One region of the Pseudomonas sp. TH39(2020) genome, then DNA from elsewhere that is predicted to be linked to it. Evidence: riboswitches for the same ligand, from Rfam matches in the RefSeq annotation. Region 1 holds a riboswitch; the other holds the start of a gene.
What was found. Region 1 has a riboswitch for cobalamin ahead of JFU47_RS05710 (CbtB domain-containing protein). Riboswitches for the same ligand answer to the same signal wherever they lie in the genome.

Region 1 (16,037 bases):
GACTTTCGGCAGTCAATAACCGTTTTTCCGATGCGCCTCAGCTCCAACGTCAGCTTGCAGGATTGAGCAACCTGGAGTCATTGAACCTGGCGGAAAACTGGCTTGAGTCGCTGGATATCAGTCCTCTTACCCGTTTGCAGGCCCTCGATCTGAGTGGCAATCGCCTGATCATCTGGCCGCAGGGAGCGCTTCAGCTCCCCTCGCTCAGTGCTCTGGATTTGCGCGACAACATGATCGAGTCCATTCCGCCGGTCCTGATGGCCGATGAACACAGGGTATTGCGTGCGGGCACGAATTTGGCCAGCAACGAAACTCTGGATGGCGCGAGCCTGCTAATGCTGCGTAATCAGGTGCGGGAGGGCGAGCAGATAGTGGGATGGAGGCCAGGAGAGATTGACGAGGCACTGGAGCGGTTTGATAGCACTAGCGACAGCAGCAGCGTTAACGACAGCGATAGCGATGACTCGATCGCAAGTGACGTAGAAGTGGATATGGATGAGGTGACAGGTACCGACGCTCGTGAGCGATGGATCGCTCCGTCAGCAGCCGACTCAGAGGAATTGATACGGATATGGAATGACTTTGAGCAAGCGCCAAACAATCAGTTCTTCTTCAATTTGCTGACCAAAATGGAAGGTACGACAGACTTCCTGACGGGACGTGCTGATCTTGTGCGGCGGGTCCATACCGTACTGAGGGTGGCCGATAGCGACGCAGGTCTGAGGGATACGATATTCGAAATGGCGAGGTCTGGCGCAACCTGCGTTGATGGTCAAATCCTGTTGTTCAGCGATATAGAAGTTAAGGCTTTCGAATTTGAGACCGCGAAGTCAATTTCCCCGGGCCAACAAGGCAACGTCTTGTTCAGACTTGGCAGGAACCTGTTTCGCCTTGGGAAAGTCGAGGAAATCGCTAACCGCGACATTGTCCAGCGACAGGCACAGCGCCGCTCAACTGATCCGGCGGAAGTACGGTTGGCCTATCGTATCGGGCTTGCCGAGCGACTTGAGTTGCCGGGGCAACCAAGAGGCATGCGCTACAGCGGCAACGTTGCGCCTGCCGTGCTGGATGCTGCCTATGCTGAAGTGATCGTGGCAGAACAATCATCGGCATTTATTGATGATTTGGTCGGCCGCAAGTACTGGAGCGACTATTTGAAGGACAAATACCCTGAACGGTTCGCCCAGGTGCGAGAGGGTTTCGCAGACAGAGAGCATGAGGTAGACGAGGCGTATCCAAATTACGGCGAAGGCGCGCAGGAGCAGTACAAAACCGCCATGCAGGCGATAGAGGCAGACCTTCTTTTCGAGCAAGGAACGTTGGTGCGCGAATTATCTGAAAAAGAACGGACGCTGGTGGGGCTGTAACGTCAACCTGCAGCTTTCATATGAACCCCGGGAGTCGCACCAGTCGACTCCCGGGACCACCATCAGTTGTCGTAACCCAGGTTCGGCGCCAACCACCGCTCGGTCACGCTCAATTCCTGACCTTTGCGCGAGGTGTAGCTCTGCACCTGATCCTTGTCGATCTTGCCCACGGCAAAATACTGCGCCTGTGGGTGAGCGAAGTACCAACCGCTGACCGCCGCCGCCGGGAACATGGCGTAGTGCTCGGTAAGGAACACGCCGCTGCGGCCGGCTTTCATTTCCGAGGCCTCAGGGTCCAGCAACTTGAACAATGTGGATTTCTCGGTGTGATCCGGGCAGGCCGGGTAGCCCGGGGCAGGGCGGATACCGGTGTATAGCTCTTTGATCAGCGCCTCGTTGTCGAGTGTCTCGTCCTTGGCGTAACCCCAGTAGTCTTTACGTACCTGCTGGTGCAGCCACTCGGCGCACGCCTCGGCCAGACGGTCGGCCAGGGCCTTGACCATGATCGAGTTGTAATCGTCGCCGGCGTCCTGATAAGCCTTCGCCACTTCTTCGGCACCGATCCCGGCGGTGGTGATGAAACCACCCACGTAGTCGGTCACTTCGCTGTCCTTCGGTGCAACGAAGTCAGCCAGGGAGAAGTTCGGTTTGCCGTCGGTCTTGATGATCTGCTGACGCAGGTGATGCAGCTTGGCAATCGGCTTGCCGTCATCGCCGTAGACTTCAATGTCATCCTCACGCACCTGGTTGGCTGGCCAGAAGCCGAACACCGCGCGGGCGCTGATGAGTTTCTCGTCGATCAGCTTGGCTAGCATTTCCTGGGCATCGGCGAACAGCGCGGTGGCGGCTTCACCGACCACTTCGTCCTGCAAAATGCGCGGGTATTTGCCGGCCAGGTCCCAGGAGATAAAGAACGGCGTCCAGTCGATGTATTCGGCCAGGACATTCAGGTCGATGTTGTCCAGCACCTTGGCACCGGTAAACGTCGGTTTGACCGGCTCGTAAGTGGTCCAGTCAAACTGCGGCTTCTTGGCGATGGCCGCCGGGTAGCTCAGGCGCTCGGTGCGGGCGCTGCGGTTGGCGGTGCGCTCGCGGACTTCGATGTATTCCAGGCGAGTCTTCTCGATGAAGGCCGGCTTCAATTCCTTGGACAGCAACTGCGTCGCCACGCCCACGGCGCGGGAAGCGTCGGTGACGTAGATCACTGCGTCGTTGCTGTATTTGGGCTCGATTTTCACCGCCGTGTGCGCTTTCGAGGTGGTCGCGCCACCGATCATCAGCGGCAGATGGAAGTCCTGACGCTGCATTTCGCGGGCCACGTGGACCATTTCATCCAGCGAAGGGGTGATCAGGCCGGACAGGCCGATGATGTCGCACTTCTGCTCCTTGGCCACTTGCAGGATTTTCTCCGCCGGCACCATCACGCCAAGGTCGACGATGTCGTAGCCGTTACAACCCAGCACTACGCCAACGATGTTCTTGCCGATGTCGTGCACGTCGCCTTTTACCGTGGCCATCAGGATTTTGCCCTTGGCTTCCGGTTTGTCGCCTTTTTCCAGTTCGATGAACGGGATCAAGTGGGCCACGGCCTGCTTCATCACGCGGGCGGATTTCACCACCTGCGGCAGGAACATTTTGCCAGCGCCGAACAGGTCGCCGACGATGTTCATGCCGGACATCAGCGGGCCTTCGATCACTTCGATCGGGCGAGCGAACGACTGACGGGATTCTTCGGTGTCTTCAACGATATGCGTGGTGATGCCTTTGACCAGCGCATGCTCCAGACGCTTGTTGACGGGCCAGCCGCGCCATTCTTCGGTCTCGGCTTCCTTGACGCTGCCGTCGCCCTTGTACTTGTCGGCAATGGCGAGGAGGGCGTCAGTGCCTTCCGGGGTGCGGTTGAGCACTACGTCTTCAACGGCGTCACGCAGTTCGGCCGGGATCTGGTCGTAGATCTCCAGCTGGCCGGCGTTGACGATACCCATGGTCAGGCCGTTGCGGATCGCATACAGCAGGAACACCGAGTGAATCGCCTCGCGCACCGGGTTATTGCCACGGAACGAGAACGACACGTTGGACACACCGCCAGAGGTCAGCGCGTACGGCAGTTCGTCACGGATGTAGGCACAGGCATTGATGAAGTCCACAGCGTAGTTGTTGTGTTCTTCGATGCCGGTGGCGATAGCGAAGATGTTCGGATCGAAGATGATGTCTTCCGGCGGGAAGCCGACTTCGTTGACCAGAATGTCGTAGGAGCGTTTGCAGATTTCTTTCTTGCGCGCTTCGGTGTCGGCCTGGCCGGCTTCGTCGAAGGCCATCACCACCACGGCGGCACCGTAGCGCTTGCACAGTTTGGCGTGATGAATGAACTGCTCGACGCCTTCCTTCATGCTGATCGAGTTGACGATGCCCTTGCCCTGGATGCACTTGAGGCCGGCTTCGATCACTTCCCACTTGGAGGAGTCGATCATGATCGGTACGCGCGAGATGTCCGGCTCACCGGCAATCAGGTTGAGGAAGGTCACCATGGCCTTCTTCGAATCGAGCATCCCTTCGTCCATGTTGATGTCGATCACCTGGGCGCCGGCTTCGACCTGCTGCAGGGCGACTTCCAAGGCTTCGGTGTAGTTGTCTTCACGGATCAGGCGGGCGAACTTGGCGGAACCGGTGATGTTGGTCCGCTCGCCGACGTTGATGAACAACGAGTTGCGATCGATGGTGAACGGTTCCAGGCCCGACAGGCGGCAGGCCTTTGGAATGTCCGGAATTTCACGCGGCGCATAACCGGCCACGGCATTGGCGATGGCTTCGATGTGGCCCGGCGTGGTGCCGCAGCAACCGCCGACGATGTTGAGGAAGCCGCTTTGGGCGAATTCTTCGATGACTTTTGCGGTTTCCGACGGCAGTTCGTCGTACTCGCCGAATTCGTTCGGCAGGCCGGCGTTCGGGTGCGCGGAAACGTGGGTGCTGGCCTTGTTCGACAGCTCTTCCAGGTACGGACGCAACTCGCTGGCGCCGAGGGCGCAGTTCAGGCCGACCGAGATCGGCTTGGCGTGGGCCACGGAGTTCCAGAACGCTTCGGTGGTCTGGCCGGAGAGCGTACGGCCGGAAGCATCGGTAATGGTGCCGGAGATCATGATCGGCAACTCGACGCCGAGTTCTTCGTATACACCTTGCACCGCGAAGATCGCCGCTTTGGCGTTCAGGGTGTCGAAAATGGTCTCGATCAGAATCAGGTCGGCGCCGCCTTCGATCAGGCCTTTGGTGGCCTCGGTGTAGTTTTCCACCAGTTCATCGAAGGTCACGTTGCGGTAGCCGGGGTTGTTCACATCAGGCGACAGCGAGCAGGTGCGACTTGTAGGGCCGAGCACGCCAGCGACGAAGCGCGGCCTGTCCGGGGTTTCCAGGGTCTTGGCGTCTGCCACCTTGCGCGCCAGACGTGCGCCTTCTACGTTTAGCTCGTACGCCAGGCCCTGCATGCCGTAGTCTGCCTGGGACACTTGGGTGGCGTTGAAGGTGTTGGTTTCCAGAATGTCGGCGCCGGCATCCAGGTAGGCTTTCTCGATGGCGCCAATCACGTCCGGGCGCGTCAGGATCAACAGGTCGTTGTTACCCTTGACGTCACTTGGCCAGTCGGCGAAGCGTTTGCCGCGGTAATCCTGCTCTTCGAGCTTGTAGCTCTGGATCATTGTGCCCATGCCGCCATCGAGAATCAGGATGCGCTCTTTGAGGGCGTGCTTGAGAGCTTGAAGGCGAACACTGCGATCGGACATTTGGACTACTCGGAAAGACCATGACGAAGGGGCGGGATAATAGCAAACCTGTGCGGTTTTAGAGCATGTCCCGGTTTTTCATGAATATCGCTCATGTTGGTGCAAGGATCAGACCGGTAGAATCGCGGCGTTTTTCATGATCGGGACCAGGGATATGTCTTATCGCGTCATCAGCATGGTTTTGCTGTTTTTAAGCTGGGGCGCCGCTGCACAGGATCCGGCCATTTCCTCTGCCATTTCTTATAGCCGCGACATCCAACCGATTTTCACCGAAAAGTGTGTGGCCTGCCACGCCTGCTATGACGCCGCTTGTCAGCTCAATCTGGGCAGCGGTGAGGGGGCGGCGCGCGGTGCGATCAAGCTTTCGGTCTACGACGGCGAACGCAGACAGGCTGCCGCGCCGACCCGGCTGTTTTATGACGCCTTTGGCAAGCGGGCCTGGCAACAAGAGGGCTTTTATTCGGTACTCGATGCCCAGGGCAGTCAGGCCGCGTTGATGGCGCGGATGCTCGAGTTGGGCCACAAAACTCCTTTGCAACCCAATGCCAGGTTGCCAGAAGAGATCGTTCTGGGCCTGAACCGGGAAAACTCGTGCGCCATGCCGGCCGAGTTCGACGGCTACACCCGCTCACATCCCAAAGAAGGCATGCCGCTGGCGGTCACCGGCCTGACCGATCAGCAATACCAGACGCTGCAGCGTTGGCTGGCGTCCGGCGCGCCGATTGACGCGCAAGGACTTGTGCCGAGCGCCAAAGAAGCCTTGCAGGTGGTGCAGTGGGAAAACCTGCTCAACGCACCGGGCGCACGGCAAAGCCTGGTGGGGCGCTGGTTGTTCGAGCATTGGTTTCTCGCTCACCTCTATTTCAAGGACGGCGAGCCGGGGCATTTCTTTCAGTGGGTACGTTCGCGCACGCCGACTGGCCAGCCTATCGATCTGATCAACACACGCCGCCCGAATGACGATCCGGGCACTCAGGTGTATTACCGCTTGTGGCCGGTGCAAGGCGTGATTGTGCAGAAGACCCACATCACCTACCCGTTGAGCGCGGCGAAGATGGCTCGGATCAAAAGCCTGTTCTATAACGGCAAATGGCAGGTCGACGCCTTGCCGGGATACGGGCCGGAGCGTCGGGCCAATCCGTTCACCACGTTTGAGGCGATCCCGGCCCAGGCGCGTTATCAATTCATGCTCGATAACGCCGAATATTTCGTCCGTACATTTATTCGCGGCCCGGTGTGCCGTGGGCAGATCGCCACCGACGTGATCCGCGATAACTTTTGGGCAATGTTCCAGGCGCCTGAACACGACCTCTACATCATCGATCCGAACTACCGCGGCCAGGCCACGCCATTGCTGGCGATGCCGGGGCAGAACGACGATGTCGGCAGTGTCCTGAGCCTGTGGCATGACTACCGCAACAAGCGTAACGAGTACGAGGCGCTGCGCCGTGACAGTTACGCCGATGCGCCGGCGCCGAGCTGGTCGACCCTGTGGGCCGGTAACGATAACGCGCTGCTGACAATCTTCCGGCATTTCGACAGTGCCTCGGTGAACAAAGGCCTGATCGGTGACGTGCCGCAAACGATGTGGCTGTTCGACTTCCCGTTGCTGGAGCGCACGTATTACCAGTTGGCGGTCAACTTCGACGTGTTCGGCAACGTCTCCCATCAGGCGCAAACGCGCCTGTACTTCGACCTGATCCGCAACGGTGCCGAGCAGAATTTCCTGCGCCTGATGCCGGCCGATTCGCGGGACGATTACCTCGACGACTGGTACCAGAACGGCGGCAAATTCAAGATGTGGCTGGACTACGAGGCCATCGACAACGACAAAAAGACGGCGCTGGTACTGGACGAAAAGGACCCGAAACGCGATTTCGCCATGCAGTTGCTGGTCCGTTACGGCGACCTCAACGCCAAGCCCGATCCGATCAACCGTTGTGACGGCGCTTATTGCTCGCGGCCGAACATCGACCCGGCCTTGCAGAGCGCCGAGCAGGCCTTGAGTCGCCTGACTTCGCGTCCGGCGGCCGGGTTGAAGGTGATCGATCAGTTGCCGGAAGCGACCCTGCTGCGGATCGAAACCGCGAGCGGCAAGCGCGAGGTCTACAGCCTGCTGCGCAATCGCGCTCACAGTAACGTCGCGTTCCTGCTCGGTGAATCCCTGCGGTATCAACCGGGGCTCGACACGATCACCATTTTTCCGGGCGTGCTCAGCAGCTATCCGAACTTCATGTTCAACATTCCGGCGGAGCAAGTGCCTGAGTTCGTGGACGAGATGGAAAACGCCAAGGACGCCAATCGGTTTGAAAAAATCGTCGAGCGCTGGGGGATTCGCCGTAGCCATCCACAGTTCTGGTTCTACTTCCATGACCTGAGTCGGTACGTCCATGAGACCGAACCGGTGGAAGAGGGCGTGCTGGACATGAACCGGTACGAGAATCTTTGATAGACCTTTGACTCGCGGCTGCTGTCCCAATCCAGAGGCAACACCGAACCCCGGGTTCGGTGGTTTGCGGATGGCGATCGGGAGGGCAGTCGATGTTGATTTCAGTACAGGCACTGCGTGCCCTCGCGGCCTGGGCGGTGGTCTGCCACCATTTCATGCAGATATTCTTCAACTTCCAGGCCCGTGGGCCGGTGGGGCAGATGTTCATCGACAAGGGCGCGGTGGGTGTCGACATCTTCTTCGTCATCAGTGGCCTGGTGATTTTCCTGTCCACCGAGGGCAAATCACTGCCGCCGGGGCGCTTTCTGCTGTATCGCTTGTTCCGCATCGTTCCGGCGTATTGGCTGTATACGGTGCTGATGGCGCTGCTGGTGGTGTTCGCTCAGCCCGTGTTGCCGGATCAGACAGTCGACTGGTCGCGTTTCCTGCTGTCGCTGTTGTTCATTCCTACTGAAAACCCCGGCGGCTACGGGATTTATCCGACGCTCAACGTCGGCTGGACCCTCAACTACGAAATGCTCTTCTACGTGCTGTTTGCCTGGGCGCTGCTGTTCCGCTTGCAGGTTCGGCTGCTGATCGTCGCGGCGCTGCTGTTTGCCGTGTGTCAGGCCTGGACCGGCTACGGCTGGATCAGCGAGTTCTACCGCTCGGACATTGTTTATGAATTCTTGCTGGGGATCGCCATCGGCATGATTTACCGTCGCGGCTGGATCAGGCCCGGCTTCTGGCTACCGTTGCTGGGCATTGTCGGCGCGTTGCTGGCGATTTATTACCTGGCGCCGCAGCCACGGTTGTTGGCCTGGGGCCTGCCGAGCGCGGTGCTGGTGATGGCGTGTATGGCGCTCGAGCGCTATTTCAAGCACAGCCAGGTGCTCAAACTGCTGGGCGATTGCTCCTACTCGGTGTACCTGATGCACGTGTTGGTGCTGTCTGCGGGTGGTTTTATCGCACAGCGTTATGGAATCAATCCCTACGTGATGTTCGCCGTTTGTGCCGCGACAATCGGTCTGGGCTCGTGGGCAAGTTACGAATGGGTGGAAAAATGCAGCTATCGGTGGCTTAAAGGCCGAATCGACGGCGATTTGGCTATCGAGGCCGTTCCAGCTCTTTCCCGACAAAAATACTAGGACTTTGTACGGCGCGATGATTGGCGTAAACTGCGCCCAAGCCTGCGAGGAGTTTCCATGACCGCTATTACCATTACCGACGCCGCCCACGATTATCTGGCTGATCTGCTCTCCAAGCAGAACACCCCAGGCATCGGCATCCGCGTCTTTATCACCCAGCCTGGCACCCAGTACGCCGAAACCTGCATTGCTTATTGCAAGCCGGGCGAAGAAAAACCTGAAGACACAGCGCTGGGGCTCAAAAGCTTCACCGCTTACATCGACTCGTTCAGCGAAGCTTTCCTGGACGATGCGGTAGTCGACTACGCCACCGACCGTATGGGCGGCCAGCTCACCATCAAGGCTCCAAACGCCAAAGTCCCGATGGTCAATGCCGACAGCCCGATCAACGAGCGTATCAACTATTACCTGCAAACCGAGATCAACCCGGGGTTGGCCAGCCACGGCGGTCAGGTCAGCCTGATCGATGTGGTCGAAGACGGCATCGCCGTACTGAAGTTCGGCGGCGGTTGCCAGGGCTGCGGCCAGGCAGACGTCACCCTTCGCGAAGGCATCGAGCGCACCTTGCTCGAGCGCATTCCCGAGCTCAAGGGTGTTCGTGACGTCACCGACCACACGCAGAAAGAAAACGCCTACTACTAAGTAAGGTGTTCGCTGCAGACATAAAAAAACGGCGCCCCGTGAGCGCCGTTTTTTTATGGGAAAAATTTACCGAACCCTTCGCGAGCAGGCTCGCTCCCACAATTAACCGCATCCCAATGTGGGAGCGAGCCTGCTCGCGAATGGGCCCTATGGGCGATACAAATGCGCATGCCCCGCGCGATACAGCGACGACTCACTGAAGTGATCACTGCCCAAAACCCGGCCCACCAAAATCAACGCCGTGCGCCGAAACCCCTTGGCTTCAACCTTCGCGGCAATGTCTTCAAGCGTCCCCACCACCCAATCCTGATCCGGCCAGGTCGCCCGGTGAATCACCGCGATCGGGCAATCCGCGCCGTAATGCGGCAGTAATTCGGCCAGGATCTTCTCCAGATGATTGACCCCCAGATGAATCGCCATGGTCGCCCCGTGCTGCGCCAGGCTGCCAAGCTCTTCACCGGCGGGCATCGCGGTTTTGTCGGCATAGCGGGTCAGGATCACGCTTTGCGACACGTCGGGTAACGTCAGTTCCGCGCCCAACAGTGCCGCGCAGGCCGCGGTGGCCGTGACGCCGGGAATGATTTCAAACGGGATGTCGAGTTCGCGCAGGTAGCGGATCTGCTCGCCAATCGCGCCATAAAGACTCGGATCGCCGGAGTGCACCCTGGCCACGTCCTGACCATTGGCATGGGCGGATTTGATCAGCTCGATGATCTGTTCCAGGTGCAGTTCGGCGCTGTTGACCACCTGTTCGGCGCGATGGCCTTCCAGCACAGCGGCGGGCACCAGGGAGCCGGCATAGATGATCACCGGGCAGCTGCGAATCAGCCGTTGGCCTTTGACGGTGATCAGTTCCGGGTCGCCGGGACCTGCGCCAATGAAGTAGACGGTCATCGTCGGTTCCTGTGAGAAAAGGGGTTAGGCAAGGCTTCAGATGAAGATTGCTCATGATCAAAGGAGGGGATTATCGAGGATTTCAGGCGGCGCCGGCCAATGCCAGGGTGGCCTGGGCATATTTTTGCCGTGAAATCAGCAATTTTGCCGGTGCCTTGGTCAGTTGTTCGGCGAGGGCCAGGGCGGCACTTTCCGCGACGCCGTAACAACCGGTGCGTTCGAATGCGATGTCCGAGCGGTGGCTGAGTTGCGGTTGATAGCCGGCCAGTTGTTCGCTGCTGAAGTACATCAGTGGCAGCGCCAGTTGTTCGGCCAGCTCGATCAAGCCAGGTTCTTCGCGCTTCAGGTCGATGCTGGCCAGCGCCTTGATCGCCCGAAGTTCGATTTTATGCGCCTGTAACGCCTGATCGAGCAGCGCCCGCAGCGTGCTGACAGGGCAGCCGCGCTGGCAGCCCAGGCCGACCACTAAAGTCGGCGCTGTGCTGATCTCACTCATGCGTGGTATTGACCATCGCTTTTGCGACGGAACAACCAGGCACTGATCAGGCCCAGGGCCAGCCAGAATGCCACGTTGGTCAGCTGCGAAGCGATTTTGAACTGAGCTTCCAGGGCTTCTGGAGCGAGCATCGAATGCACTTCCGGTTGCGGCGCGCCGATCACATGAGGAACGGCCAGGATCGCCACGCCGAGGATCTTCATCAGCCAGTGACGGCTGAATACGATCAGCGCGATGCCGACCGCGGTGGAGGCAGCCGTGCCGATCCACCAGATCTGCCGTTGCGCCAAATCAGCGGCGGCAGTGCCCGGCAACTCAGGCGGCAGACCGAGGGTCGGTGCCAGCACGAACGTGGCGTAACCGGCCAGGCCCCAAAGCAGGCCTTGGGAGGTTTTAGTCGGTGCGCGCAAGGTGTAAAGACCGGCCAGCATCAGGGCGAAACCGACCGCTACCACCAGGTTGCCGCCGGTGGTGGACAGCACGCGCTGCCAGCCGTCTTCCGGTTCCCAGGCTTCAGCATCGTGGGTATGAGCGGCGACAGCACCTGCGGCGTGTTCGTGAACTTCAACAGCGGCGGGCTCGGATTTTTCGTAAGTCTCGGCCTGCAGAATCAGCGGAGCCACCCAAAAGCTTTGCAGCAGGGTCAGCAGCAGGGCGGCCAGCAGCCCGGTGAACCCTGCGGTTTGCGCAATACGCTTGATCATGTCAGCAGGTCTCAATGGCACGGGAATGCTGAGCTGTGGCGGGTATCGTGCGCGGCATTGTGCACCGCTTCGATGTGCGAGAAACCGGCGAAATACACAAGGCATGCGCCCAGGATCGACGCACACGCGGCGGCGGTCAGGCGTTGAGTCAAGGTTGTGGTGCTGGCGGTGCTCTTATCAGTGTTGCTGGCGGTGCTGCTGATGATCGACATGGCGCTTCCCTCTGGTCTGTCAGCGGGTGAATAGAGCGCATGGAAAACCCCGGCGAGTCGGGCACGCAGAGGTTCAAACAGCGCCCGCCCACCGCGGGTTTGTTATTCAGTGATCGTAATGGTCACTTTGTGTTGCGGGCCGGTCTCCGGGCTCACGAGGGGCGCAGGCTTTCGCCTTGACCTGCAAGCATCACCTTCCCATGCCGAACTGCTGGCACAGTGGATCTGACGCTTCGCTCGCTTACCGTTGCGGGGGCAGCACCGGACTGACATGACTTTAGAGTAAAGCACATGATTCACCGGTTTCCCGTTTCACCCTTTGAAGGGCACCCGTAACAAGGCGTGTAGGAGAGCATGGGCGGGGGCGGAGAGTCAATTGGCATGGGTTCTCGTTTGGATACGAATGATGATTGGCTCTTGGTAGGAGCCGCCGAAGGCTGCGATCTTTTGATCTTGTTTTTAAAAGCAAAATCAAAAGATCGCAGCCTTCGGCAGCTCCTACAGACATTGACCCGCCCCAAGACGATGCGTAGCCTTGCGCTTTCGAGGTTCTTCGGCGTCTGCCGAAGCTAAGAAGGGAACGCGGTCGATGCCGCGGCTGCCCCCGCAACTGTGAACGGTGATGTTCGCTGCCACGCCACTGCAAACCCTGTGCAACGGGTTCGCGGGAAGGCGCAGCGAATGCCAGGCCCACAAGACTGGCAAACCGTCAGCCAGGAGACCTGCCTCGACACAGATTCTCAATTTCAACCGGGCGGGGTGATCCGGTGGCGGAACTCTTGCGCGCGCCCGTCGCTGCGATTGTCGTCCCGTATGCCCGCCACCTTGCCAAAGGGCATCCGATGAAAACACTGGCCAAACTCCCCGTCACCATCGTTACCGGCTTCCTGGGCTCGGGCAAAACCACCTTGCTGCGGCACATGCTCGACAATGCTCAGGGCCGCCGCATCGCGGTGATCGTCAACGAGTTCGGCGAGCTGGGCATCGACGGCGAAATCCTCAAGCAGTGCTCCATCGGCTGCACTGAAGAAGAAGCTAATGGCCGCGTTTACGAATTGGCCAACGGCTGCCTGTGCTGCACCGTTCAGGAAGAATTCTTCCCGGTGATGCGCGAATTGGTTGCCCGTCGCGGCGACCTCGACCACATCCTCATCGAAACCTCGGGCCTGGCGCTCCCAAAACCGCTGGTGCAAGCCTTCCAGTGGCCCGAAATCCGCAGCGCCTGCACCGTTGACGCGGTCATCACCGTGGTCGACAGCCCAGCGGTCGCCGCTGGCACCTTCGCGGCTTTCCCGGACCAGGTCGATGCCCAGCGCAAACTCGACCCGAACCTGGACCACGAATCGCCGTTGCACGAACTGTTCGCCGACCAACTGGCCAGCGCCGACCTGGTGATCCTCAACAAGGCCGATCTGATCAGCCCTGAAGACCTGGCCCGTGTACGCCTGGAAGTCGCTGAAGAACTGCCGCCCGCGGTGAAACTCATCGAAGCCAGCAGCGGCCGTCTGCCACTGGACGTGCTGATCGGCCTCGGCGCCGGTTCCGAAGAACACATCGACAGCCGTCACAGCCATCACGATCACCACCATGAAGGTGAAGACGGCCATCACGATGAGCATGACCACGATGCCTTCGACTCCATCTCCCTCGAATTGCCGCAAGCCGACGAAAGCCTGTTGCTGGACGCGTTGACTCAACTGGTGGTCCAGCACGGCATCCTGCGCGTCAAAGGCTTCGCGGCGATTCCGAACAAGCCGATGCGCTTGCTGATTCAGGGCGTGGGCACACGTTTCGACAAGCACTTCGACCGTCAGTGGGGCGCCGACGAAGCGCGTACCACGCGCCTGGTATTGATCGGTCAGGAGCTGGACGCCACTCTGCTTGAAGCGCAATTGCGCGCTGCGCTCAGCGTTTAAGCCATGCACCTGCTCAGGACCCAGCCCGGCGGTTTCGTGTCGGATGACAACATTGCCGACCTTGGACAAACCCCCGCCGAGCTGGTGATCCTGTGCAGCGGCGACTCCAGCCTGGCGCTGCTCGCCGAGGCGGCGCAGCAGTTGCCCGACGATTACCCCAGCGTGCGTCTGGCCAATCCGATGCAGGTGCAGAACCACGCGTCGGTCGACCTGTATGTCGACGAAGTGCTGCGCCACGCCAAGGTGATTCTGATTTCGCTCCACGGTGGCATCGCTTATTGGCGTTACGGCGTCGAGCGACTGGTGGAATTGTCACAGCGCGGCGTGCAGCTGATTCTGGTGCCCGGCGATGACCGCCCGGACCCGGAACTCAGCGAGCTGAGCACGGTGGCTGCCTGTGACCGCGACCGGCTCTGGCAGTTTCTGCGTCAGGGCGGCATGAGCAATGCTCTGGATTTTTTCCGTTGCCTTGCCAATCGTTGGCTGGATCGCGACTACACCTGGGCCGAGCCGCAAACCCTGCCGCGCACGGCGATTTACCACCCGCACAAAAGCCCCGCTGAACTGAAGGATTGGCAAGCCGACTGGCAGGCCGGTCAACCGGTCGCGGCAGTGCTGTTTTACCGCTCGCATTTGCAGGCGGCCAACACAGGCTTCATCGATGTTTTCTGCCAGCGCTTGCAGGCGGCAGGGTTGAACCCGTTGCCGATTGCCGTGGCCAGTCTGAAAGAGCCCGGCTGCCTGACGGTGGTCGAGGACCTGTTGGACGAAGTCGAGGCCGGCGTAATTCTCAACACCACCGGTTTCGCCCAATCCAGCCCCGAAGCGCCGCATTTGCGACCGTTTCGCCGCAACATCCCGGTGATCCAGGCGATCTGCGCCCAGGACAACGAGCCTGGTTGGCGCGCCAGCGAACAAGGCCTCGGTCCGCGTGATCTGGCGATGCACATCGCGTTGCCTGAACTGGATGGGCGGATCATCAGCCGACCGATCAGCTTCAAAGACCTGGCCTGGCGGAGCGAGCGTAGTCAATCCGATGTGGTCTGCTATCGGCCACAACCGGAGCGCATGGATTTTGTCGCCGAACTGGCGCGGCGCTGGATCGATCTGGCGCGAGTGCCCAACGCTGAAAAACGCATCGCCCTGATCCTCGCCAACTACCCGACCCGTGACGGGCGTATTGGCAATGGCGTCGGCCTCGACACCCCGGCGGCGGCGCTGAACATCCTGCGTGCGCTGCATAAAGAAGGTTATCCGCTACCCGCCGAATTGCCCGACACTGGCACCGCGTTGATTCAGCAATTACTCGGCGGCGTCAGCAACGACCTCGACACCCTCGACCAGCGCCCGTGTATGCAAAGCCTCGCGCTGGACGACTACAACCTGATGTTCAACGCCTTGCCCGAGGCCAACCGCCAGGCCGTGCTGGAGCGTTGGGGCACGCCGCAAAGCGACCCGATGTGCCGTGGCGGGCGAATGATGATTGCCGGGCTGCGCTTTGGCCTGACCTTCGTCGGCATTCAACCGGCGCGGGGTTATCAGGTCGATCCGAGCGCGGTGTATCACGATCCTGACCTGGTGCCGCCTCACGGTTACCTGGCGTTCTATTTCTGGTTGCGCAACACCTACGGTGCCCACGGTGTGATCCACGTCGGCAAGCACGGCAACCTCGAATGGTTGCCGGGCAAAGGCGTCGGGCTGTCGGAGCATTGCTGGCCGGATGCGCTCCTCGGGCCGTTGCCGAACATCTATCCATTTATCGTCAACGATCCGGGCGAGGGCGCCCAGGCCAAGCGCCGTACGCAGGCGGTGATCATCGATCACCTGATGCCGCCGCTGACCCGCGCCGAAACGTACGGCCCGTTGCGCAACCTCGAATTACTCGCCGACGAGTATTACGAAGCGCAATTGCTCGATCCGCGCCGTGCCCGGGAATTGCAGCGCGACATCCTGCAACTGGTGCGCGAGACGCACATCGACCGCGAACTGCAACTGGACGAAAAACTCGACAGTGATGCCGATGCGGCGATTTGGTTGCCACGGCTGGACACCTATTTATGCGACTTGAAAGAGTCGCAGATCCGCGACGGCCTGCATGTGTTTGGCGAGTCGCCGACCGGACGCTTGCGCATCGACACCTTGCTGGCGTTGTTGCGTATTCCGCGTGGCGATGGGCGCGGTGCGCAATCGAGTCTGCTGCGGGCCTTGGCCAAGGCGTTCGCGTTGGGCTTCGATCCGCTGGATTGTGCGCTCGCCGAACCCTGGACCGGGCCACGTCCGATTGAACTGCAAACCCTCACCGATGAAGTCTGGCGCACAGCAGGTGATACCCGCGAACGTCTGGAACTGTTTGCCACTCAACTGATCTCGCAGACGTTGAACCAGCCTCAAGTCAACCCCGGCCCCTGTGGGAGTGAGCCTGCTCGCGAAAGCGGAGTGTCAGGCGACATTGATTTG
Region 2 (16,037 bases), on a different contig from region 1:
TTCGCGTTTCTCGGCACCCAGACGGTCAATCAACCGCTGTTGCGCCGCTTCCCAGGCTGGCAAGGCCGCTTTCAGGCGCTCAGTACCCGCCTCGGTGAGCATGACGATGCGGTTACGCATGTCTTCGCCCTCGACCAGCATCAGCAGGCCTTCACCCTCCAGCACCCGCAGATTGCGCCCCAAGGTGCTGCGATCCAGCCCCATGGCTTCGGCCAACGTGGAAATACTCGGTTTATCCAGACGCTGCAGATTACACAGCAGAGAATACTGGGCAACGTTGATCCCGAAGCCGTCGAGAGCGCCGTCGTAATGCCTGCTGACGCCACGGGCGGCGCGACGCAGGTTGATGCATAAACATTGGGAGTCGAGCATGGTGCGTGTATATACCCGCGGTTGTGTTAAATCAAGTTTCAGAGGAATTTTAACCAGAGACTGGAAGTGTCTGGTAGGTCGCCTTCGCGAGCAGGCTCGCTCCCACAAGGGATCGGCGTTGCACACAAATTCTATATTCACTGGAGATCAAAATGTGGGAGCGAGCCTGCTCGCGAAGAGGCCAGCACATTCGCTACATAAGTATCAGGCCAACGCCAACCCCACCAGCACCGCAACCTCGAGGATTTCCAGCAACGCCCCCGCCGTATCGCCCGTCGTGCCGCCCAATCGGCGCAGCATCACGTGCCGCAGCCAGACAAACACCAACGCCGCCAGCACCACTGCCAATACGCCGCTGAGGCCGGCAATCAAAACGCAAGCCAACGCACTCACCGCCAACACCTGCTTGCCCGCCAGACGTGGCAGATGATCGGCCAGCGCTTGCCCCAAGCCACCGGCGCGCACATAAGGCGTGGTCAGGAACAACCCCAACATCGCGCTGCGCCCGATCAGCGGAACAATGATCAGTACAACGGCGTGTTGTTGCTCAATCAATGCCAGCAACGCGGCGAATTTGAGCAGCAACACCAGCACCAGCGTCACGACCGCAATCGGCCCGCTACGCGGGTCCTTCATGATCGTCAACGTGCGCTCGCGGTCGCCAAATCCACCGAGCCACGCATCGGCGCTATCAGCCAGGCCATCCAGGTGCAAAGCACCGCTAAGCAATACCCAAACCGTCAGCAACAGCGCTGCGTGAAGCAACAACGGGGTGCCGAGCAACAACCCGTTGAACGCCCACAAAATCCCGCCGAACAGCAGGCCAACCAGCGGATAAAACAGCAGCGACCGCCCCAATTCCTGTGGTTCCGGCATGCCCGGCAGACGAATCGGCAGACTGCTCAAAAATTGCAGGGCGATCCAGAACGGCAACATGGTCAGATCGCTTCCTTTAACAACAGGCCGGATTCGACCGTCAGCGAAAACAACGTGCCATGCCCGACTTCGACGTTGAGCAACTGCTCACGAGGCAATCCCCGCGCCTGAGCCAGCAACAAGCGCATCACCCCGCCGTGACTGATCAGCAACACCCGCTCGCCCGCGCAGGCGGCTCGCAAGCGCTCAACGGCCGCCAACACTCGCGTCGAAAAATCCACCACCGGCTCACCCTGAGGCGGCGTAAACGAATAAGGATCAGCCCAGAACAATCCCAACGCCTCGGCATCGGTTTTCATCAACGCTGCGGCGCTCTGCCCTTCCCAGGCGCCGAAGTGCAGCTCCTGGAGGTCTTTATCCAACTGCACCGGCAAACCCAACTGTGCGCCGAGTTCTTCGGCGAACCGCGCGCACCGCTGCAACGGCGAGCTGACCAATCGATCCCAAGGCCCCTGCTCGACCACCGCCGCGCGCATCTGCGCCCAGCCCTTTTCAGTCAGCGCATCGTCAAGGCTGCCGCGCAAACCGCCGCCGAGTTCCGTTTCACCGTGGCGCAACAGGTCCAGGCGCAAGGTCATGCCGGACGATCCGCCACGGCAGCCTCGGCGAAGGTCGCCATCTGCCCGTGAAGGTCGCACGCCAGACGCAGCAACGGCACGGCCAATGCGGCGCCACTGCCCTCGCCCAGACGCAGGCCGAGGTCCAGCAGCGGTTCGGCGTTCAGGGTTTCCAGTACATGACGATGACCCGGCTCGGCGCCGCGATGACCAAACAACAGCCACTGACGACATTCAGGGTTCAAGCGCACCGCCACCAACGCCGCGACGCTACAAATAAAACCGTCCACCAGCACCGCGACGCCTTCCTGGGCACACGCCAGGTACGCGCCGACCAGTGCCGCGATTTCAAAACCGCCGAGGTTGAACAGGGTTTGCAGCGCATCGCCACGCTGAGCGCTGTGCAATGCCAAAGCGCGCTCGATAACCTGGGCTTTATGACTGACACCCGCCGCGTTCAGACCCGTACCCGGCCCGGCCAGATGCACCACCGGGCAATCGAGCAAGGCACAGGCCAACGCGCTGGCCGCTGTAGTGTTGCCGATGCCCATCTCGCCACCGATAAACAACTGCGCACCCGCCGCGATGGCGCGCTGTACGCTGTCGCGGCCGGCCTGCAAAGCGAGTTCGCCCTGAGCCGGGGTCATCGCCGCCCCCTCGACGAAATTCGCCGTGCCCGGGCCGATGTTCAAGTGCCGCACACCCGGCAAATTCAACGACGGCGTCACCGTGCCGAGGTCGACGACTTCCAGGGAGGCCCCGAGTTGCCGCGCCAACACGCTGATCGCCGCCCCGCCGCTGACGAAGTTGTGCAGCATCTGCCCGGTGACTTCCTGGGGAAATGCCGACACCCCTTCTGCGACCACGCCATGGTCACCGGCAAAAATCGCGATCCACAGTCGATCCAGACTCGGCTTGACCTGCCCCTGCAGCCCGGCCAATTGCACGGCCACCGACTCAAGCCGACCGAGGGAGCCGGCCGGTTTGGTCAACTGCTGTTGACGGGCCTGCGCCTGCTCGACCGCTTGAGCATCGATCGGCTTGCAGGGGTTCAGCCACCAGGATTGAGTCATAACGCAGTTCCTTTCAAAGTCAGGGGCAGACCGGCGACGGTCAGGACGACGCGTTGACAGCGCTCGGCCAACGCTTGATGCAGCCAACCGGCTTCATCGACATAGCGGCGAGTCAATTCGCCCAGCGGTACGACACCCATTCCGGTCTCGTTGCTGACAAAAATGATTTCACCCGGCAACGACGCCAGGCAGTCCAACAGCGCATCACGCTCGGCCGACAGACGCTCGGTGTCGTCGAGCATCAGCAGATTGGTCATCCACAGCGTCAGGCAATCCACCAGCAGGCAACGATCGGCACTGGCGGTTTCGCGCAGGGTGCGAGCGAGTTGCAGAGGTTCTTCGATCAACGCCCATTCGGCTGGACGACGGGCGCGGTGATGGGCCACCCGCTCGTTCATTTCACCGTCGAGGGGTTGGCTGGTGGCGATGTAAGTCACTGCCAGACCGCTGTCGGAGGCGAGTTTTTCGGCCAGGCGACTTTTACCGGAACGGGCGCCGCCGAGGATCAGTTGCAGCATGTTCATAACCTTTTAATTGGCGGTGTGGCGACGGGCCTCATCGCGAGCAAGCTCGCTCCCACAAGGATCGAGGTTGTTTACAGATTTTTGATCCATACACGGAACCTGTGGGAGCAAGCCTGCTCGCGAAGAGGCCGGCACAGCCACCTCAAAACCCACAGAGCTCACGCAGCAGTGAAGTGTCCAAATGCTTCTCCACCAGATCCGCCAGCCGCTCAATATCGCGCTCACGCAACGCGTGATAATCCACTTCCTGCACAGCCTGCAAACCTGCCCAGCGCAACAACGCACTGCACGCCGCGGGCGATTCAAACAGCCCATGCAGATAGGTGCCGAATATCTGCCCGTCCACACTTTGCGCACCATCGCAGCGACCGTCGCCCAGCTGCACCGCGGCGTTTTCCAGCGCCGGCCCGGTGGTGACGCCGGCATGAATTTCGTAACCGCTAACCGGCGCGTCTTCGAGCGCCAGACGCCCGCGCACATTGCGCAATTGCTTCTCTTCTTCGAGCTGGGTTTCGAACGCCAGCAAGCCCAAACCGGCGCTGGAACCCGGTGCGCCTTCGAGGCCCAGCGGGTCGTGGACCTGCTCGCCGAGCATTTGCAGACCACCGCAAATGCCCAGCACTTTGCCGCCATAACGCAGATGACGACTGATCGCAGTGTCCCAGCCATTGGCGCGCAGATACGCCAGGTCGCTGCGCACGCTTTTCGAGCCGGGGAGAATAATCAGGTCGGCCGGTGGAATCGCCTGACCGGGGCCGACAAACTGCAGATCCACCTGCGGATGCAAGCGCAGCGGATCGAAATCGGTGTGGTTGCTAATGCGCGGCAGCACCGGCACCAGCACTTTCAGCACCTGGTCGGCCTTGTCGGTCTGACGCTGGTCAATGCCGTCCTCGGCTTCCAGGTGCAGGTCCATCACGTAAGGCAGAACGCCGATCACCGGTTTGCCGGTGCGCGCTTCCAGCCAGTCCAGCCCCGGTTGCAGCAAAGCGATATCGCCGCGAAACCGGTTGATGATGAAGCCTTTGACCCGCGCCTGCTCGCTGGGCGACAGCAGTTCCAGCGTGCCCACCAGATGCGCGAAAACCCCGCCGCGATTGATGTCGGCGATCAGTACGACCGGGCAATCCACCGCCTCGGCAAAGCCCATGTTGGCGATGTCACCGGCACGCAGATTGATCTCGGCCGGCGAACCCGCGCCTTCGACCATGACCACCGGATAAGCCGCGCTCAGCCGTTCATGAGAGGCCAGCACTGCTCGCATCGCGATGGCTTTGTAGTCGTGATACGCCACGGCATTCATGGTGGTGACGGCGCGGCCATGAATGATCACTTGGGCGCCGGTGTCGCTGTTGGGTTTGAGCAGCACCGGGTTCATATCGGTGTGCGGCTCAAGGTTGGCGGCCTGAGCCTGCACCGCTTGCGCACGACCGATCTCGCCACCGTCGGCGGTCACAGCACTATTAAGCGCCATGTTCTGCGGCTTGAACGGCACGACGCTGACGCCCTGACGCGCGACCCAGCGGCACAACGCCGTCACCAGCGTGCTTTTACCGGCGTCGGACGTCGTGCCCTGCACCATCAACGTAGTCATTGGGTTTCCCTAGCGTAGGCTTCGAACGCTTGCGCGAGACGTGTCCAGTCGGCTTCATCGGCGGGCAAGCCGAAACGCAGGCTGCTGGTGTGCGTGAACAACCGCAGCAGAATGCCGTGTCGGGCCATGAACTCATGCAGGGCTTCGGCGTGGTCAGTGATCAGCCATTGAAACAAGGCGCAGCCACCCTGAGGTTTGAAACCGTGGTGCTCAAGCAGCAGCGCCAGACGTTCACTGGCTTCATCAGCGCGAACCCGTTGCCGGGTATGCCCTTCGGTATCCAGCAGGCAGGCCTGACCCAGCACCCGCGTCGGCCCGCTGACCGCCCACGGCCCCACTTGCTCGGCCAGCAACTTGAGCAACTTGCGCTCAGCCAGCACGAAGCCCAGGCGCACACCGGCCAGGCCGAAAAACTTGCCGAAGGAACGCAGCACGATCAACCCGACCTGATTGGCAAAAGGTGCCAGGCTCAGCTGCGGTGTGTTGTCCATGAACGCCTCGTCCACCACCAGCCAGCCACCACGCTGGGCCAGCCGCGAATGCCAGTCGAGCAGCCGACTCGGTGTCAGGCTCAGGCCGGTAGGATTGTTCGGGTTGACCACCACCAGCACGTCGAGGCTGTCGAGAAAGAAGTCGACTTCCTGCTCCAACACTTCACGCACGATGTAGCCATTACGGCGCCACGCTTCGGCGTGTTCGGCGTAACACGGCGAGAGCACGCCGACCTTGCCGGCCCGGCGCAAACGCGGCAACAACTGGATCGCCATTTGCGAGCCGGCCACCGGCAGCACCTGAGCGGCGCCGTAATAATCACAGGCGGCCTGCTCCAGACCGTCATCGGTTTCCGGCAACCGCGCCCAGGCCCGTAACGGAATCTGCGGGACCGGAAACGGCCAGGGCGCGAGGCCGCTGGACAGGTCGAGCCAATCGGCTTCGGCGATACCGTAATCGAGCGCCGCCTTGCGTAACCGACCACCGTGTTCAAGCATAAAATTCAGCCCCCACGCAGAGGATCAGCAACCATAACCATACCCCGCGCTGGACCAATTGCCAGCCGCGGTCGATGGAGTCGGCGTCCGCCGGCACGCCTTCGCCTAGCGGCGGACGCTGATGCAGTTCACCGTGATAAATCGCCGCCCCGCCCAACTCGACACCGAGCGCACCGGCACCGGCCGCCATCACCGGACCGGCATTCGGGCTGTCCCAGGTCGGACCCTGGGTACGCCAGCATTTCAGTGCCAGTCGGGTTTTGCCCAGCAACGCGTAGGTCAACGCCACCAGGCGCGCAGGAATATAGTTGAGGACATCATCGATCTTTGCCGCGGCCCAGCCGAAACGCTCGAAGCGTTCATTGCGGTAACCCCACATCGCATCCAGCGTGTTGCTCAAACGGTAGAGCACCACGCCAGGCGCACCGGCCACGGCAAACCAGAACAGCGCAGCGAATACCGCGTCGCTGCCGTTCTCCAGAACGGATTCTGTAGCGGCGCGGGCGACTTCGGTTTTGTCCAGTTCGCTGGTCTGGCGGCTGACCAGATAACTGACACGTTTGCGCGCCTCGTCCAGATCATCGCTGCGTAGCGCCTTGGCCACCGGCTCGACGTGTTCACCAAGGCTGCGCATGCCGAGGGCGCAATAGAGCACGAGAATCTCGACGATCCAGCCGACATAGGGCGCCCAGGAAAACGCCGTGGCCAGCAGGGTCAGCGGCAACACCGCGATCACCCAGGCAGTGACGCCATGACTGCGCCAGCCACGGCCACCGCCGTTGAAACGTTGCTCGATGCGGTCGGCAAAACGGCCGAACGCCACCAGCGGATGCCAGCGTTTGGGTTCACCCAGCAGCGCATCCAGCGCAACCGCGGCGACACTCAACAACGCCACACTCATTGACTCACTCCCCAATAATTTTCATACAGCAATTCACTGAGCGGACGCGCCTGCGCCCAGCCTTCGAGTACCAGCATCGGCGCTGGATAGAATTCCTTGACCGGCCCCAGGCAAAGAACGGCCAAGGGCTTGGCTCCGGCCGGCAAACCCAACAGGTCTGCCAGGGCTTGCGGCTCGAACAGCGACACCCAGCCCATGCCCAATCCTTCAGCGCGGGAGGCCAGCCAGAGGTTCTGAATCGCGCAGGACAACGAGGCCATGTCCATTTCGGGCAAGGTGCGGCGGCCGAAGATATGACGCTCGCGATCGTCCATCAGCGCAGCGACCAGCACCTCGGCGCAGTCGTTGATGCCTTCGACTTTCAGCTTCATGAATTCGTCGGTGCGCTCGCCGAGGGCTTCGGCGGTGCGGATGCGTTCTTCTTCCACCAGTAACTGGATCTTGCCGCGCAGGACTCGATCGCTGATGCGAATGAACCGCCAGGGCTGCATCAGGCCGACACTCGGTGCCTGATGCGCGGCTTCGAGCAGGCGCCGCAGTAACGCGGGCTCGACGGTGCCACCGCTGAAATGACGCATGTCACGGCGCTCGCCGATGGCTCGGTAGACCGCCGCGCGTTCAGCCTCGGAAAATGCGTTGTCGGTCATGGCCTCTTCGCGAGCAGGCTCGCTCCCACAGTGGACCGCGTTTCTTCAGGCAAGCCACTTTCCAATGTGGGAGTGACGGTGCGACGATTCGACCTGCTCGCGATGGCGTCCTTATGGTCAGGCACAAACAGCGCGGCAATCGCCGATGGATTGGACGGAAAATAGAAATGCACATAAGAAGCCGTCATCCGCCCCTCACGATAAACCGCCTCTGCCCCACGCCCACCGTTAGGGCTCAGGCCACGAGCAATCGGCTCAAGTTCAGTGCTGGTCAACGAGTGGTGATACGTGTGTCCGCGCAATGAACCTTCCGGCAACTCGACTGCCTGCAACGCCAACGCGGCCAGACGCTTTTGCATCACCGCATCCCCCGCCAGCAAGCCGACCAGTTCAGCACGGGTACCTTCGACATCCGTCAGAGAATCGAGCAGATACAGCATGCCACCGCACTCGGCCAACAACGGCTTGCCCGCCGCATGGTGAGCGCGGATGGCGGTCAGCATCGTGGTGTTCTGTGACAGCGCCACATGGTGCAATTCGGGATAACCACCGGGCAGATAAAGGCTGTCTGCCTCCGGCAAGTGCGTGTCACGGATCGGCGAGAAAAACGACAACTCGGCGCCCATGGCTCGCAGCAAATCCAGGCTGGCGCCGTAGGTGAAGGCAAACGCTTCGTCACGGGCCACGGCAATTCGAACGCCGGCCAACAGAGGCTCGACATCAATCACATCAGGCGCGGCGAATTCCACCGCCGGTGGCAGCGCGACCTCGCAACTGCTGGCCAGCGCATCGGCCGCTGCATCGAGGCGCAGGTCAAGATCGTTCAACTCACTGGCCTGAACCAGCCCGAGATGCCGACTTGGCAATTCGATCCCGGTTTCCCGGGACAAGGCGCCGTACCAGCGCAAGCCTTCAGTGAGGCTGCCTTCCAGTAATTGCGCGTGACGCAGGGTGCCGACGCGGTTGGCCAGCACACCGGCAAACGGCAAGTCCGGCTGATAACGCGCCAGCCCCAAGGCCAGCGCACCAAAGGTCTGGGCCATGGCAGTGCCGTCGATAACACCGAGCACCGGCACGCCAAAGTGCCGCGCCAGATCAGCGCTGGACGGCGTACCGTCGAACAGTCCCATGACGCCTTCGATGAGGATCAGATCGGCTTCGCCGGCGGCCTCCCACAACAGTCGACGACTTTCCTGCTCGCCGACCATCCACATGTCCAGTTGATACACCGGCGCACCGCTGGCGCGCTCGAGAATCATCGGGTCGAGAAAATCCGGGCCGCATTTGAACACGCGCACCTTGCGCCCCTGATTGCGATGCAAACGGGCCAGTGCGGCGGTGACGGTGGTCTTGCCCTGACCGGAGGCCGGCGCGGCAATCAATACCGCCGGGCAATGACGTGGCTGACTCACAATTCGACGCCTTTTTGCGCTTTGATCCCGGCCTGGAACGCATGCTTGATCACGCCCATTTCGGTGACGGTGTCGGCCAGTTCGATCATCTCCGGCTTGGCGCCGCGACCGGTCACCACCACGTGCTGCATCGGCGGACGGGCCTGCAAGTCGCTGAGCACTTGATCGAGATCCAGATAGCCGTGCTTGAGCGCAATGTTCAATTCATCCAGCACCACCAGGCCGATCGACGGATCACGCAGCAATTCGCGGGACACCGCCCATGCGGCTTCGGCGGCGGCGATGTCACGCTGGCGATCCTGGGTTTCCCAGGTGAAGCCCTCGCCCATCACATGAAAACGCACCTGTTCCGGGAAGCGCCGGAAGAACAGTTCTTCGCCGGTGCTGCTGCGCCCTTTAATGAACTGCACCACGCCACACTGCATGCCGTGGCCCATGGACCGGGCGAGCATGCCGAAGGCCGAGCTGCTTTTGCCTTTGCCGTTGCCGGTCAGCACCAGCAGCAGGCCACATTCATTCGGGGAATTGGCGATGCGTTCGTCGATCACGGCTTTTTTGCGCAGCATGCGCGCCAGATGACGTTCGTCACGATCGGGGGTATCAGTCATGGGGGAGCTCTCCGTTGAGGCTGGATAACGGCGGGCAGGCACAAGAATAGACGGCAAGAAGCCTGGCATCGCCCACCGTGATGCCGCTGGATGGATCAGGCCGGTCTCCGGGCTCATGAGCGGCGATTTGCCTGACTGCGCGCCTTCCCATGTCGACAATCGACACAGTGGCTCAAGGCGCAGCCTTCACTCATATACCGTTGCGGGGGCAGCGCCGGGATCATGGCTCTTCGTCACTTGAAGAGAATCACTCACCGGCTTCCCTGTTTCACTCTGTCGACCAAGGTCACAGAGCACCTGAAACAAGCCGCGAAGGTTAGAGGGTTGGGGATGGAGCGTCAATTGAAGACGGGCAGCCTGCGAGCGAATAACTGCCGTCGATCAATTATCTGACGCCAATCTTGTGCCACACTCTCAGCAGTGATATCAAAGAGCCACAACCTCACAACACAATAACAAAGGTGAGCCACATGCAAGGCATGATCATCAGCAATCCGAAGCTGGAATTCCTGCGCCCGGTGCTGGAACGCTGGTTTGACTGTATCGACCGCTACAACGCCGTGCGCGGCGATAACGACACGCCTTACTGGTTCGACGAAAAAGCCAACCTGAGCCTGCTGTCCGCCGCGGCCTGGATGGCGGAAATGGTCACACTGCAACAAACGCCGACCCGTAAACAGGTCGAAGAAGGCGAACGCAATGGCCGCGCCGATCTGTTCATCGCCACCAGCGAAGAACGCGCTTACCTTCAGGCGACCCAGCGCTGGCCACGCGTCAACAGCCTGAACCTGACTCAAGCATTGCAGGACATCACCAGCGATGCCAAACGCATCAGCTACGCCAGCGACCTGAAACTCGGCTGCCTGTTCGTTGCGCCGCAAAAAGCCCAGCAAAGCGCCACCCCGGAAGAACTCCAAGACATGGTCGACGATCTGCAAAAGGAACACACCTGCGCCGTGGCCTGGTACTTCCCCTATCCCTATCGCAAGTTGCGCAACGAAGCCGGCAACTATCACCCCGGCATTGCCGTGCTGTTCAAGGAAGCCCGCGGCTGAGCGGTTGAACCATCGCGCACCTGCGCTTCTCTATTGATTAGGTCAATGCATTCATAGGGAAGATCAGCATGCGCAAGCCCCCGCTCGCTCTCGTCATCGTGCTCGCCGGAGGGCTTGCCGCCTGTGGTGAAACCTCCAGGCTGCAAGTCTCCGACGGCACCGGCCCGTCGCCCAAGCTACCAGAACCGAACAAAACCCTGATCCCGACGGTGAACATCGCCCCGGCGATTGGCTGGCCGGACGGCGCGAAGCCTATCGCCGCGACAGGGACTCAGGTGGCGGCTTTTGCCGAAGGTCTGGATCACCCGCGCTGGCTTTACGTGTTGCCCAACGGCGACGTGCTGGTCGCCGAAACCAATGCACCACCCAAACCCGATGACGGCAAAGGCATTCGTGGTTGGGTCATGGGCAAAGTCATGGGCCGTGCTGGCGCCGGCGTACCGAGCCCGAACCGCATCACGCTGCTGCGGGACAAGGACCACGACGGCATCGCCGAAACCCGCACGGTGTTCCTGGAAAACCTCAACTCGCCCTTCGGCATGACTCTGGTCGGCAATGACCTGTACGTCGCCGACACGGACCGGTTGCTGCGCTTCCACTATGAAAACGGCGAGACGACGATCAAGTCGCAGCCGATGAAGGTGATCGACCTGCCGGGCGGTACGCTGAATCATCACTGGACCAAAAACGTCATCGCCAGCAAGGACGGTAGCAAGCTGTACGTCACGGTGGGCTCCAACAGCAACGTGGCCGAAAACGGCATGGACAAGGAAGAAGGTCGCGCGGCGATCTGGGAAGTGGATCGTGCCACCGGCAATCATCGAATCTTCGCCTCGGGGATTCGTAATCCAAACGGGCTGGCCTGGGAACCTCGGAGCGGCGCACTGTGGACAGCGGTCAACGAGCGTGACGAAATCGGCAGCGATCTGGTGCCGGACTACATCACCTCAGTGAAGGACGGCGGGTTCTACGGCTGGCCTTACAGTTATTACGGTCAGCACGTCGACATCCGCGTCGAGCCGCAAAACCCCGACCTGGTGGCCAAGGCCATCGCGCCGGACTACGCGGTCGGCCCGCACACTGCATCGTTGGGCCTGACGTTCGCTGAAGGCAACAGACTGCCGGCGCAATTCAAGGAAGGGGCATTCATCGGCCAGCACGGCTCATGGAACCGTAAACCGCACAGTGGCTACAAAGTGATTTTCGTACCGTTCAGCGCAGGGAAACCGATCGGGCAGCCGGTGGATGTGCTCACTGGTTTCCTCAATGACGAGGAAAAAGCCATGGGCCGGCCGGTGGGCGTGGTGATTGATCAGCAGGGTGATTTGTTGGTGGCGGATGACGTGGGCAACAAGGTGTGGCGCGTGTCGGCGGTTAAATAAACTGCCAACACATCACCCATGTGGGAGCGAGCCTGCTCGCGAAGGCGTCATAACATTCAATATCAACGTTGACTGTTACACCGCCTTCGCGAGCAGGCTCGCTCCCACATTAAATCGGGGTCAACGTTTACCGTTTGCGACACAGGGTTAATCCATCCCCCAACGGCAACAACGACAGGTCCACACGCGAGTCATCCTTCAACGCACGATTGAGCGCCTGGATGGCTCGGGTGTCTTCGCTCTGGGGATTGTCCTCAAGCACCCGGCCACTCCACAGCGTGTTATCAAACACCGCCAGACCGCCGACGCGCAGCAGACGTAATGCGTGCTCCAGATAGCGTGGGTAGTTGGCTTTGTCGGCATCGATGAAGATCAGGTCGAATGACGCTTGCTGATCCAGCTGAGCCAGGGTTTCCAGCGCGGGCGCCAAACGCATATCGATCCGCTCGGCAAGCCCCGCTTCCTGCCAGTAACGGCGCGCAATGGCATTGTAGTCACCGGGAATGTCACAGCAGATCAGCGAACCGTCATCCGGCAATGCAGCCGCCATGCACAAGGCGCTGTAACCGGTGAAGGTGCCCACTTCCAGCAGACGCTTGGCGCCGGTGAGTTTCACCAATAGCGCGAGGAATTGCCCCTGCTCCGGCGCCACCTGCCAGCGAGCCATGGGCAGCGCCTGGGTTTCATCACGCAAACGCTTGAGCAACGGCGTTTCGCGCAGGGAAACGTCGAGCAGGTATTGATACAGGGAATCGTCGAGATTGAGTGTGCGAGCGGTCATGACAACCTCTGCCATTTAGGGATTGCGTGCCAAGTGCTCAGGTTGCAAGACGCGCTTGGCGCTCAGATAGGCTTTCTGCCAGTAAGCTTTGGACAAGCTGTCGAGCTTCACCGTGCCGCCGGTGGCCGGTGCATGGACGAAGCGACCTTCGCCGACGTAGATCCCGGCGTGACTGACCTGTGAACCGCCATTGGTGGCGAAGAAGATCAGGTCACCGGTTTGCAAACCTTCTTTGCCCACGCTGGCCGCCTGCATGCTGATCATCTCGCGCGTGGTGCGCGGCAGAGAAATGCCGGCGACATCACGGTAGACATAACCGATCAGTCCGCTGCAATCGAAACCCGAATCCGGCGTGTTGCCACCCCAACGATACGGCGTGCCCACCAGGCCGAGCGCGCGGAACAAGACGTCTTCTGCCTCAGGGGAGAATGCTTGGGAGGAACCGAAAACAATGGGCGCGCGAACCACCGGTGCAGGTGGCGGTGTACGGCTGGCGCAGGCGCTGAGCAGCGCTGCGAAGAACATGATTGCGAGGCGGGCCGACGTCGACATATGCAGAGCATCCTGATCTGGCTGCGGCTTTTTCTGCAGGGGGCGCAGAAAAGAAAACCGCCTGCGCAGGACGCAGGCGGTTTGCCATCAATAATAGATCAGGATTCTAGCTGCTACGCGGCAAACTTCAAGTAAGACTTTAAGTTCACCTTACAAATAGTCCGCTTACTTGCGTGCCGTGACGATCGCCGGGGTCGCAGTCGGTGCCATCGCCAGTGCGCGCTTGGCTTCGATGAAGGTTTTGCTCCAGTAGCTGTCGCCCAGGTTATCGATCCGGACACCACCGCTTTTGCGGCTACTGGAATGGATGAACTGGTTGTCACCCAGGTAGATCCCGGCGTGACTGACGCGGCCGCGACGGCCATTGGTGGCGAAAAACAGCAAGTCGCCCGGCTCCAGTTTGCTGCGAGAAACCAGCGGAGCGTCGACGTTGATCATTTCGCGGGTGGAGCGTGGCAGGTTCAGGCCGGCTTCTTCACGAAACAGGTAACCGATGAAGCCGCTGCAATCAAAGCCAGCTTCGGAGGTGCCACCGAAACGGTAACGGGTACCGATCAGGGACATGCCACGTTCGAGGATGCTGTCTGCCAGAACCGGAAGCTGGTACGACTTGCCGCCGGCGAAGTCTGCCAGTTCTTTTTCGGTGGCCGCTTCTTCCTGCTCAAGCGCTTGCTGATAAAGAACGGAAGATTGGGCGGTAGCGGAATTTTTAAACTGCTGTTGTTGCTCTTGCTGGGACACTGGAGAGTGAGCAGCGCAACCGAACAACAGGGTGACGAGTGCGAGGGGCACGAGGGGTGCAAAGCGATTTAGCATGGGCACGACCGTGGCTGATAGTTCTAAAGAAGCCGAGACTATGCCTACTATCAACCTCATTTGCAAATTCAATCGATCTTTATGTGACTTCTTGGTTTCGCGTTTACATCTAAGCGCTTAAGCCCGTTTTAGACGTTCGCGCAGCCTGCAACCCTGTAGGAAAGCGGATTTCTTGACGCCTGAGATATGCCTAAAACCGCAGCAGGCCCTTGGTTTTACCAGCCTAGCGTTTCTTTCAGGAACGGAATTGTCAGCTTGCGTTGAGCTTGAAGGGAGGCCTGATCGAGACGCTCAAGCAGCTCGAAAAGCGCACTCATGCTGCGCGTACCGCGGGTCAAAATAAAATGTCCGACTTCATCGGTCAGGTGCAGACCGCGACGAGAGGCGCGCAGTTGCAAGGCACGCAACTTGTCTTCGTCGGAGAGCGGACGCATCTGAAAGATCAGCGCCAACGTCAGGCGGGATTTGAGGTCCGCCAGCTTCACCGGCAGTTCACGCGGGGATGTCGACGCGGCGATCAACAGGCGTCGACCGCTGTCACGCAGACGGTTGAACAGATGGAACAACGCCTCTTCCCAATCCGCCCGACCGGCCACCGCCTGCAAATCATCCAGGCAGACCAGTTCGTACTGTTCGAGGTTGTCGAGGATGGCGATGCCGCGATCAAGCAGTTCGGCCAACGGCAAATACACCGCCGGCTCCCCCAGTTGCTCGAAGCGCAGGCAGGCCGCCTGCAACAAGTGCGTACGCCCTACCCCGTCCTTGCCCCAGAGATAAATCAGGCTTTCGGTCCAGCCGGCGTCGGCTTCGCATAGCCGCTCGACATAGCCGAGTGCAGCGGCATTGGCGCCTGGATAGTAATTGATAAAGGTAGCGTCATCACGCAGACGCACACCTAGGGGCAGCTGAATCGGTTTCATGCTGACTGAACAGTTCCAAAGGAACCGTTAGTGGCCTCTGTGTAAAGTTTGCGAAGTTTATACCCGTGAGGCGGGTCGCACAATGCGACAGACCACAAGCAAAATCAAAGGTTTGCGTTAACACACTGGTTTTATGCCAGTTTCTTTGGCGGCGCATGTGACAGCCGCGCAAGGGATGCGGGCCAACCTGGCATGGAACCAGGCCGCCCGTTACCAACCCTCAACGAACCTTAGAGTTCAGGCTCGTCGGTACTGCCGTAGATATCAGAATCTTTATACAAATCATGCATATGGCGCACCAGCACCATGATTACCGCCGCCACCGGCAGCGCCAGCAGCACGCCGGTAAATCCGAACAGCTCGCCCCCAGCCAGAATCGCGAAGATCACCGCCACCGGGTGCAGACCGATCCGGTCCCCCACCAGCAATGGCGTCAGCACCATGCCTTCCAGCGCCTGCCCCACCATGAACACCGCGACGATTCCGATCATGGGATACAGATCGCCACCGAACTGGAACAGCCCGGCAATCAAAGCCGCACCGATCCCGATAACGAACCCCATGTACGGCACGATTGCCGCCAGACCGGCAATCAACCCAATCAACAGCCCCAGCTCCAGCCCTACCAACATCAGGCCCGCCGCGTAGATCACGCCCAACGCCACCATCACCAGCAACTGTCCGCGCACGAATGCACCGAGCACTTCATGGCATTCACCCGCCAGGATCACAACGCGCTCTTCGCGGTCACGGGGCAGCAGACCGCGGATCTTGGCCATCATCAGGTCCCAGTCGCGCAGCAGATAGAAACTCACCACCGGGATCAGCACCAGATTCGCCAACCAACCGATCAGCGCCAGCCCGGAAGCCGTCGCCTGACTCAGCACGACCCCGACAATGTCAGAGGTCTGGCCCATG

Region 2: it holds a riboswitch for cobalamin, as region 1 does, so the genes downstream of both, cobO (cob(I)yrinic acid a,c-diamide adenosyltransferase) here and JFU47_RS05710 (CbtB domain-containing protein) in region 1, are expected to answer to the same signal.

Annotation. Positions count from the first base shown of each region.
Region 1 covers NZ_JAEKFF010000005.1:149,928-165,964, reverse strand. Annotated here, with positions in the region: gene JFU47_RS05750 (NEL-type E3 ubiquitin ligase domain-containing protein) at 1-1,367, shown strand, start outside; gene metH (methionine synthase) at 1,430-5,140, opposite strand; gene JFU47_RS05740 (fatty acid cis/trans isomerase) at 5,295-7,589, shown strand; gene JFU47_RS05735 (acyltransferase family protein) at 7,682-8,716, shown strand; gene nfuA (Fe-S biogenesis protein NfuA) at 8,774-9,358, shown strand; gene cobM (precorrin-4 C(11)-methyltransferase) at 9,506-10,252, opposite strand; gene JFU47_RS05720 (cobalamin biosynthesis protein) at 10,335-10,748, opposite strand; gene JFU47_RS05715 (CbtA family protein) at 10,745-11,452, opposite strand; gene JFU47_RS05710 (CbtB domain-containing protein) at 11,464-11,664, opposite strand; cobalamin riboswitch at 11,785-12,013, opposite strand; cobalamin riboswitch at 12,194-12,408, shown strand; gene cobW (cobalamin biosynthesis protein CobW) at 12,507-13,580, shown strand; gene cobN (cobaltochelatase subunit CobN) at 13,584-16,037, shown strand, end outside.
Region 2 covers NZ_JAEKFF010000007.1:1,159,021-1,175,057, reverse strand. Annotated here, with positions in the region: gene JFU47_RS25840 (MarR family winged helix-turn-helix transcriptional regulator) at 1-372, opposite strand, end outside; gene JFU47_RS25835 (adenosylcobinamide-GDP ribazoletransferase) at 577-1,308, opposite strand; gene cobC (alpha-ribazole phosphatase family protein) at 1,311-1,886, opposite strand; gene cobT (nicotinate-nucleotide--dimethylbenzimidazole phosphoribosyltransferase) at 1,883-2,938, opposite strand; gene cobU (bifunctional adenosylcobinamide kinase/adenosylcobinamide-phosphate guanylyltransferase) at 2,935-3,456, opposite strand; gene JFU47_RS25815 (cobyric acid synthase) at 3,605-5,056, opposite strand; gene cobD (threonine-phosphate decarboxylase CobD) at 5,053-6,045, opposite strand; gene cbiB (adenosylcobinamide-phosphate synthase CbiB) at 6,038-6,946, opposite strand; gene bluB (5,6-dimethylbenzimidazole synthase) at 6,943-7,593, opposite strand; gene JFU47_RS25795 (cobyrinate a,c-diamide synthase) at 7,590-9,005, opposite strand; gene cobO (cob(I)yrinic acid a,c-diamide adenosyltransferase) at 9,002-9,613, opposite strand; cobalamin riboswitch at 9,695-9,929, opposite strand; gene JFU47_RS25785 (hypothetical protein) at 10,084-10,668, shown strand; gene JFU47_RS25780 (PQQ-dependent sugar dehydrogenase) at 10,737-12,050, shown strand; gene JFU47_RS25775 (class I SAM-dependent methyltransferase) at 12,178-12,831, opposite strand; gene JFU47_RS25770 (C40 family peptidase) at 12,847-13,383, opposite strand; gene JFU47_RS25765 (C40 family peptidase) at 13,549-14,199, opposite strand; gene hda (DnaA regulatory inactivator Hda) at 14,415-15,119, opposite strand; gene JFU47_RS25755 (AI-2E family transporter) at 15,350-16,037, opposite strand, start outside.